Regions from separate parts of the Paenibacillus aurantiacus genome, predicted to be linked through region 2. Evidence: predicted binding sites of a transcription regulator. Region 2 holds the regulator's gene; the other holds the start of a gene.

Region 1 (4,421 bases), on a different contig from region 2:
GATTCGGCGGGGTTCTGGTCATTCAAGTGCTGACGCTCGGGATGGAGGCGCATCGCGAAGCGCTTGTGAACGCGCTCGTGAGCGTATTCGAGCCAAAGGGGATCTACGAGCGCAGCGACGTCTCCGTACGCAAGCTAGAAGGGCTCGAGGAACGGACGGGCGTGCTGTATGGGGATTGCCCGCGTATAATCGAAATCCGGGAGAACGGTCTTCTGATGGAAGTCGATATCGTAGAAGGCCAGAAGACCGGCTATTTCTTCGACCAGCGCGAGAACCGGGCTTCGATCGAGCCGCTCATGCGCGGCTGGGGCGGGCGCAGCGGCATTAAGCTTGCACGCCGCCAGCGTGAGGAGCTGCCGGCCGGAGCAGAAGCAGTCGAGCAAGAGCTTGGAGGGGCCGCAGGCAATGATACCGGAGCGGCGCAGGCGCCGGAAGTGCTGGTGCCGGTCAATGCGAACGGCAAAGTGGTCACGTTCCCGTATTGGGACGGCGCTACCGTGCTGGAGTGCTTCGCGCATACCGGGAGCTTCACGCTGCATGCCTGCAAATACGGGGCCAAGAAGGTAACTTGTCTGGACGTCTCCGAACATGCAATCGAGACGGCGCGCCGCAATGTCGCGCGCAATGGCTTCGAGGACCGCGTGGAGTTCGTCGTCGCGGACGCGTTCGAATATTTGCGGATGCAAGTCAAAGGGCAAGAGGAGCGCGCGGAACGCGCGCGCGCCGGAGCTGAGGGAGCGGCCAAGACCGATACGTCGAAGGCGCTTGGCGGCGGCGGACGCACGTGGGACGTCGTCATTCTCGACCCGCCTGCGTTCGCGAAGACGAAGGGCGCGGTGGCCGGCGCGGTACGCGGCTACAAGGATATTAACCTGCAAGGTCTCAAGCTGGTCAACGAAGGCGGCTACCTGGTCACGGCCAGCTGTTCCTACCATATGCAGCCGGATCTGTTCCTGGAGACGATTCAGGCAGCGGCGGCCGATGCGGGCAAAATTCTGCGGTTGATCGAGTGGCGCGCGGCGGGCAAGGACCACCCGCAGATTATGGGCGTAAGCGAAGGCCATTACTTGAAATTCGCCATATTCGAGGTGCGCAGTCGTTCTTAACGAATAAAAAGGCTTCCCAACCGGCGAAATCGATTTCGCAGGCGGGAAGCCTTTCTTTATGAGTAAGCGCCATGAGCGCTGGCCTGATGAATAGTAGTGCGGCGCATCTTCACGATGATTTTGCGGATGCTCTCGCCGGATAGGTGAAATTTACGCTCCAGTTCCGTGACGGATGTACCATCGGTGAAACAGCGGTAAATTTCTTGGTTACGGAGCGTCAATTGCTGGCGGGAGCCGCTCTTCTCGCCCCACGCCGCGCGCTGCTCGGTCTGTTTCGGGATATAGACTAGTTCCCCTTGTATGTAATGCTGCAGTTCTTTCAGTAAACTAGGGGGCAGCACATCTTTTCCATTTTTGTAGTTCAAGGTTAAGCTCCTCCTCGGATGGGTATCGAACTTGAGTGCCTACGATCGTTGTTAAGGTCCATACCATGCTTAGCCGCCTCCTTTAGTTTAGTGGTGTTACATACAAACGCAAAAATCACGATACGTATGGCGCATCGTGGCCAAGCAACGGCGCTGTACGCGTCCGTCCTTGTCATTATCGGGTATCGGTATATGGAAGGAGACGGGGATTAGCCGCCTCCTCCGGAACGATTTTCGCAATTAAGCGAAAATCACCTCAGCGCTTTTCAATGCAATCAGCTCCTTTCGCGCGGTATTCGTCGGGCCCGACATCTTTATTAACTCATATTTCCAAAAGGCTCGCAAGCGAAAAAACGGCTATAACCGTTCTTTGCACCGATCGTCCATTCCTGCAACGATTTACCGGGTATAAACACGAACGTTTGTTTGTTTTTCGGCGTGAAATGAAAGACTCCCTGTGATAGAATAGAACAATCGAATAGAATCGGCCGGCTTGCGGTCAGGCCAGCTAATAAGGACGGGGTGAGGGTATGACGCTACGATTTGTGACCGGACGGGCAGGCACGGGCAAGACCCATTTGTGCCTGAGGGAGATCAGGGAGCGCATTCAAGAGCGTCCTGACGGTGCTCCGTTGATCATGCTCGTGCCGGAGCAGGCGACGTTCCAGACGGAGTATGCGCTCCTAGGCGAGGGCGTCGCAGGGACGATTCGCGCGCAAGCGCTCAGCTTCAGACGGCTGTCGTTCCGCGTCATGCAGGAGACGGGCGGCACGGCGCTCGTGCCAATCAGCGAGAGCGGTAAGAACATGCTTTTATACAAGATCGTGAACCGGCTGCGGAACGACCTGCTGCTCTATCAAGGGAGCGAGAGTCAGCATGGCTTTATCGAACGGCTGGGCGAGCTGTTGACCGAATGGAAACGGTACGGCGTTGACGAGGACCGGCTGCGTCAATTCGCGGACGATGGACTGGCGGGACCGCAAAGCGCGCTGCTGAGCCGGAAGCTCCACGATCTCCAGCTCGTTGGCGTGCAGTTGGAGCAAGAGCTCGCGGGGTTGTATGTCGATTCGGAAGCTTATCTGGATTGGCTCGTGCGGGGATTCCCGGACTCGCCATCCATGAAGGAAGCGCAGTTCTGGATCGACGGCTTCCACGGTTTTACGCCGAAGGAGTACGAAGCGCTTGGCGCGATCCTACGCTATGGCGCGAACGTCACGATAACGTTATGTCTCGATCGGATTTACGGGAATGGTGAAGCGCCGCACGAGCTCGAGCTGTTCCGTCCGACGGCGGAGACGTATTTGAAGCTGCGGGAGATCGCGGAGAATGCCGGCATTGAGGTGTCGGAGCCCGTGCTGCTGCCGGATGAGCCGCCATATCGGTTCCGCGGCCGTCCGATGCTGGCGCATACGGAGCGCCATTATGCTGACCGCCGGCAGATGCGGCTTGCGCCAGGCGAGCATTACGACGGCAGCGTGTCGCTTCACGCCGCCGCCAACCGCCGGGCCGAAGTCGAGGCGGTAGCGCGAGATATTACGGAGCGGGTGCGCGTTGAAGGGCTGCGCTACTACGATTTCGCGGTCATGGTGCGTAATGCGCCGGACTATGCGGAATACTTGAAGGCCGTCTTCGACGATTACGACATCCCTGTCTTCATGGACCAGAAGGAAGCGGCGCTTCATCATCCGCTGTCCGAGTTTATCCGCTCGGCGCTCGAGATCGCGGTTCGCGGCTGGCGCTACGAAGCGGTATTCCGCTGCATCAAGACCGAGCTGCTTATGCCGGATGAGGAATCGGCCAGCAAGCTGACCCGCGAGACGTTCGACCTGCTCGAGAACTACGCGCTTGCGGCAGGCATTGACGGCAACCGGTGGTTGAACGCGGAGAAGTGGAAGCCGCTCGTGCGGGATACGCTCGACGGCGACCCGGTGCAGGCCGGAGAGCGGGATATGCGCCTTTTCCGGGCGATATTGGCTGCGCGCGAAGCGGTCGTCGAGCCGCTCCTTCGGTTCACGAAGCGGCTCAAGAAAGCGCCGGACGTTCGCGGTATGTGCGTTGCTTTATACAAGCTGTTGTCGGACATCGGCGCACCGGACCGGCTGGAGAAGTGGAGCCGCGAAGCGGCGATGATAGGCGACACGCAGCGGTCGCGCGAGCATCGACAGCTATGGGACGGCGTGATCGGCCTGCTGGATCAGCTGGCGGAGATGACCGGAGCCGAGAAGCTGCCGTTCGAGCTATTCGCAGGCATGGTCGATACAGGGCTTGAGAGCTTGAAGCTGGCAGCCGTGCCGCCTTCGCTGGACCAAGTGCTCGTCGGCAGCATGGACCGGACGCGCTCGGGCAAAGTCAAAGTCTGTTACTTGCTCGGGGCGAACGACGGCGTCATGCCGCAGCGGATGCAGGAAGACGGCGTCCTAACGGAGCAGGAACGCGAGACGCTGGAGCTCGGCGGGATCGCCATGGCGCCAGGCGTCCGCAGGAGGCTGCTCGACGAACGCTTTCTCATTTACAACGCGCTGTCGACGCCTAGCCGTCATTTGTGGATTAGCTATCCGCTCGCGGACGAGGAGGGGAAGAGTCTTCACGCGTCGGAAGTGATCCGACACGTGAAGAGCATGTTCCCGGGCATCGAAGAGCGTCAACTCGCCATCGAGCCTACCCCGGGAATGCCGGAAGAAGAGCAGCTTTCTTATATCGCGCACCCGCAGCGGACGTTGTCATACTTGACCGCACAGCTTCGGTCATGGAAGCAGGGAACGGCCATCGCGCCGACTTGGTGGCACGCGTTCGATTGGTTTGCCGTCCGTCCGCAATGGGAGAGCCGTCTCAAGCGACTCGTCGATTCACTGGATTATGCCAACGAAGCGGCGTTCCTCACGCGGGAAACAGCCGACCTGCTGTACGGCGAAGTGCTCCGCGGCAGCGTGTCGCGGATGGAACGTTTCGT
Region 2 (4,421 bases):
GAAGTTCGAGCACCCGATGTAACGGACTTTGCCCGACGTCACGAGATCGTCCAACGTGCGAAGCGTCTCTTCGATGGGCGTCGCATGGTCCCAAACATGCACTTGATACAGATCGATATAGTCGGTCTGCAGACGCTTCAGGCTGGCATCCACGCCATCCATGATATGTTTGCGGGAGATCCCTACCCCGTTCGGATGCTCCGCGGTCTGCATCCGGACTTTCGTGGCTAGCACGACTTCCGAGCGACGGCCCCGTATCGCTTTGCCGACGATTTCTTCTGATCGGCCTGCCACATATACGTCCGCGGTATCCAGGAAATTGCCGCCTTTGTCAAAAAAGCGATGGATCATCTCGACGGAGTCTTGCTCGCTTGTCGTGTTGCCGAACGTCATCGTCCCTAAGCATAGCTCCGACACCGCAAGTCCGCTTCTTCCTAATAAACGATATTCCATTTCGACCGTCCTCCTCGCAATGGGTGCGTCAGTCGAGGTCTTGCTGTCTTAATGTTTGATGTTGTCCTCTTCGTCCTCAACAAACTTGATATTATCCAGCTGTCCGCGGAAGTTCCGCTTGAAATTATCCAAATATTGCTTGCGCAGCTCGGCGCGTTCAGCCGTCTCTTCTGCCGTCAAACCGACGGTTTTATGCTTGCGCGACAGCTCGTTTATGCGTGCGATGATTTTCTCCAATGTGATACGCCTCTCTTTCCGTTACGCTCTTGCTAGTCAACATTCCACTCTTTACTTTGACACTTTTGTTCCACGATTGTCAAGGTAACAACAAAAAACGGCGAACCCTAATGGTCCGCCGGAATGATTAAGCTCTGTCCCGCATGCAGCGCGCTCTCCCGCAGCCCGTTGCGCTGCTTGATCGAATAGATAACTTCGCGAACATCTTCGCCGCTTCCCTTCAACTCGCTTGCGATTGCCCAGAGCGTGTCGCCCGTCCCTACTACGATTACTTGTTCATTTGCCGTCGGCGCTTCCGGAACTACCGTACTCGCGTTGCCTCTCATAATCATAAATCCAGCGAAAACAATGACGAAGAATAGAGCAACCGTCATAAATTTCGCGATGTGCCCAGTTCTCACTTTAACACCGCGTTTCTTCGTTGTGCTGCGTCTTACCGTGTTATGCATCCGTTCCTTATATGTATATGCAGAGACCGTGTTTACCATTATCGATTCCCCCAAACGTTTGTTCTGTTCTTGTGAAATCAGATTAACACGAACATTCGTTTGGTGTCAACGGTTTTTGGAACATTTGTTCGCACCGAAATGCGAACCTGTGTTTCTCGAACTTATGTTTGTACGAACTCCGGTTCTGTGTTATAATTTGACACAAATGAACTTATGGAGTGATCACGTTTGTCGAAACTATCCAACCGCCAGCAGGCGATACTCGAATTCATCAAGACCGAGGTTCGGGAGAAAGGCTACCCGCCTTCTGTCCGCGAAATCGGCGAAGCGGTCGGACTAGCCTCCAGCTCGACGGTTCACGGCCATCTGGACCGGCTAGAGAAGAAGGGCTTGATCCGCCGCGACCCGACGAAGCCTCGTGCCATTGAAATTTTGGACTCAGACATGGAGAGCATCCCATTCCCGCTCGCGATCGCCAAAGTACCGGTAGTCGGTAAAGTTACAGCCGGTCTGCCGATTACAGCGACCGAGAATATCGAAGACTACTTCCCGCTGCCTGCTGACCGCGTCGGTGACGACAACGTGTTCATCCTGAACGTCATGGGCGAGAGTATGATCGAAGCAGGTATCCACGATGGCGATTATGTTATCGTCCGCCAACAGCAGACGGCGAACAATGGCGAGATCGTCGTTGCGATGACCGAAGACGACGAAGCAACCGTGAAGACGTTCTATAAGGAACGCGACCATATCCGGCTTCAACCCGAGAACTCGACGATGGAACCGATCCGGCTCCGCAATGTGACGATCTTGGGCAAGGTAATTGGACTTTTCCGTGATATTCATTAATAATTAGGCAGACCTTATGACGCGCAGCGTTCGTAGGTCTGCCTTTTTTGTTGTAATTCGTATCATGGCTTCTCATTATAGAACCGCAATTAGTCAACAATCTCTCGGAATAAGACGTTCACATACGTATATCGGCTATCCGCATACCGGAACGCAAGCCGTATACCGGAGAAATCGATCCGAATTGAACGAAGCGCATTCGTCTGGATATACGGGCGAATAAGCGCCCGCAGCTTCATCGTATTGTGCTCACGCACGGCCTTGGCGATTTGAGCGGCGTAAGACGAACATCCGGCCAGCCGTTCATAGAACGGAATAACCTCTCGGGCGATTCTCCTGTGAATAACCGGCGAGAAGCGGAACTGGACCGTGCCGGGCGGAATTGTCGTACCGTTCGTATATTGCTTGATCGGAGCTGCGAATTTGAAATCCACGAAATAGCCGATACCGTTGGTGGATAGTCCGGTTATCGGCTCGGTAACAGTCTGCCGCAACAGCTTCTCCATAACCTCCAAATTTCCGTTCACGACAGCATCTGACCAACTACGAGCATACGCCTTACTTTGCGACACTTTGCGGTAGAACGGCAGCATTGCTTGCGCGGTATGCGCCAGTATACGCCCCGTTACTTTAAAGTCCCGCAGCTTCGTCGTCTTCGCCACACATACTCCCCGCTTTCTTAGTATTGCTGGTTTAACGTATGCGCGAAGCTCGACGAGCAATTGGACGCCGATCCCAATTTCATCTTCAGATTGTCGTAGAGGCTCTTGCCTTCTATCAATCGTCCAATCCAGTCGTATGGTGGATTCATAGAATAGATCATCTCCACTGGAGCGAGGTGATGAAATTGTTGACGAAACTGAAACAACCTGGCTTGATTCTCGGCATCCTAGGCGCCGCCAAACTGCTGTTGGACAGTGCCGGCATCCAAATTCCGGATGATACGATCAACGATCTTGCAAACGGTATCAGCGCCGTACTGGTCGTCATCTCCATTTTTGTTGATCACGGCAAATCCTGAGCTTCGCCCTTTCCTTGAGAAGCTGGCTAACGTCCAGCTAACCGGAAGCCGCCTTCGGCGTGCTTCTTTTTTTGCCTTTTATCGTGTAACACAAAAAGAAAAACCCTTGAAGTAAGTCCTTCAAGGGTTCCATACCTATTTTATTTAAGCGATTTCGTTATTTGCGCCTTAGACTTTAGTTCAGCCAGCAAAGTAGACGAAAGCTCGACAACTTTCTGGCTAGTGAGCTGTTTCTGAATTTCAGCTTTCTTCTCTTCCAGCGTCGCTGCCTTCGCATCTTTATGGTCCGTTAGTTTGATAATATGATATCCGTAATCCGTCTTAACCGGGCCGCCTAACTCTCCAACCTTTAGCGAGAACGCAGCTTCTTCGAACTCAGGAACCATTGCTCCCCTGCCGAAGAACCCCAGATCTCCGCCCGCATTCTTACTGCCTGGGTCGGTCGATTTTTCTTTCGCCAGCTTCGCAAAATCAGCGCCTGCTTTCAGCTGCTTCATAATTTCATCGGCTTCCGCTTCCGTTGCGACCAGAATATGCGATGCTTTCACCTCTTCAGGCTGATCGAAGCTAGCTCTATTGGCTTCAAAATATTGCTTTACTTCTGAATCCGTCACTTTCGCTCGAGGCTCAACAAGCTTGCGAATACGAAGCTGCATCGGTATTTGCTTCTTCAAGTTTTCGAGCGTCATGTTCGCTTGCTGCAGCGCATTTTGAAAATCCGATTCGGAAGGGAACTGCTTCTTGATTTGAGCAATTTCCACATCCACATCTTTATCGCTGATTACGATGCCTTGTTTCTTCGCTTCCTGCTTAACCAGCTCTTCTTGGATCAGGTTGTCCAATATTTGCGCTCCACCAGCTTCAGCCATCGCACTATACAGCTGATTTTTAGTAATAACCGAGCCATTAACTGTACCAACCGCTTTATTACCATCATTGCCTAATGGAGACTTATCGGAGTTGCTGGCAATATTCACGGATTTCGAAGAGGAATTGTAGTTGACATCCGCACCGAGCATCTCAGCTGCGGCGCGAAGAGGGATATAGGTTACCCCCTTAATTGATACTGGCTCTACAGTGGATTTCTGACCATTAACAATTAAGGTCATCTTCGTGGCTGCGAACGCACCTGCCCCTGCTGCAAGCATCATGCCGGCTACGACCAGCGTGGTTACTCCCACTCTACGAAATAAGATGCTGCCGTTATTTTTACTCACCAAATAACCTCCCGATAGAATCATTTCCGAACACTTTTATTCGATTTCATAATCGGATTCTATATCATTACGCTGTTAATATAAATCTTTTTTATCATAAAAAAACTCCCTTCAATTTGCCATACAAAGCAAATCAAAGGGAGAATTTGTTCAAACCGATTATATCGAATTGAAGCTTTTACATAAGGCATCTTT

The links. The regulator LexA, encoded in region 2, represses DNA repair genes until DNA is damaged. The targets are predictions, from matches to a motif close to CGAACATATGTTCG.
Region 1: addB (helicase-exonuclease AddAB subunit AddB) is a predicted target of LexA. The motif match lies at 1,887-1,900, and genes of this name have one in related genera.

The regions. Positions count from the first base shown of each region.
Region 1 covers NZ_JBHMDO010000010.1:244,377-248,797, reverse strand. The annotation lists gene ACFFSY_RS06115 (class I SAM-dependent rRNA methyltransferase) at 1-1,106, shown strand, start outside; gene ACFFSY_RS06110 (CD3324 family protein) at 1,163-1,471, opposite strand; gene addB (helicase-exonuclease AddAB subunit AddB) at 2,002-4,421, shown strand, end outside.
Region 2 covers NZ_JBHMDO010000048.1:63,054-67,474, forward strand. The annotation lists gene ACFFSY_RS31325 (aldo/keto reductase) at 1-453, opposite strand, end outside; gene ACFFSY_RS31330 (DUF896 domain-containing protein) at 502-690, opposite strand; gene ACFFSY_RS31335 (LysM peptidoglycan-binding domain-containing protein) at 798-1,016, opposite strand; gene lexA (transcriptional repressor LexA) at 1,368-1,988, shown strand; gene ACFFSY_RS31345 (hypothetical protein) at 2,078-2,650, opposite strand; gene ACFFSY_RS31350 (hypothetical protein) at 2,668-2,799, opposite strand; gene ACFFSY_RS31355 (hypothetical protein) at 2,839-3,009, shown strand; gene ACFFSY_RS31360 (peptidylprolyl isomerase) at 3,150-4,226, opposite strand.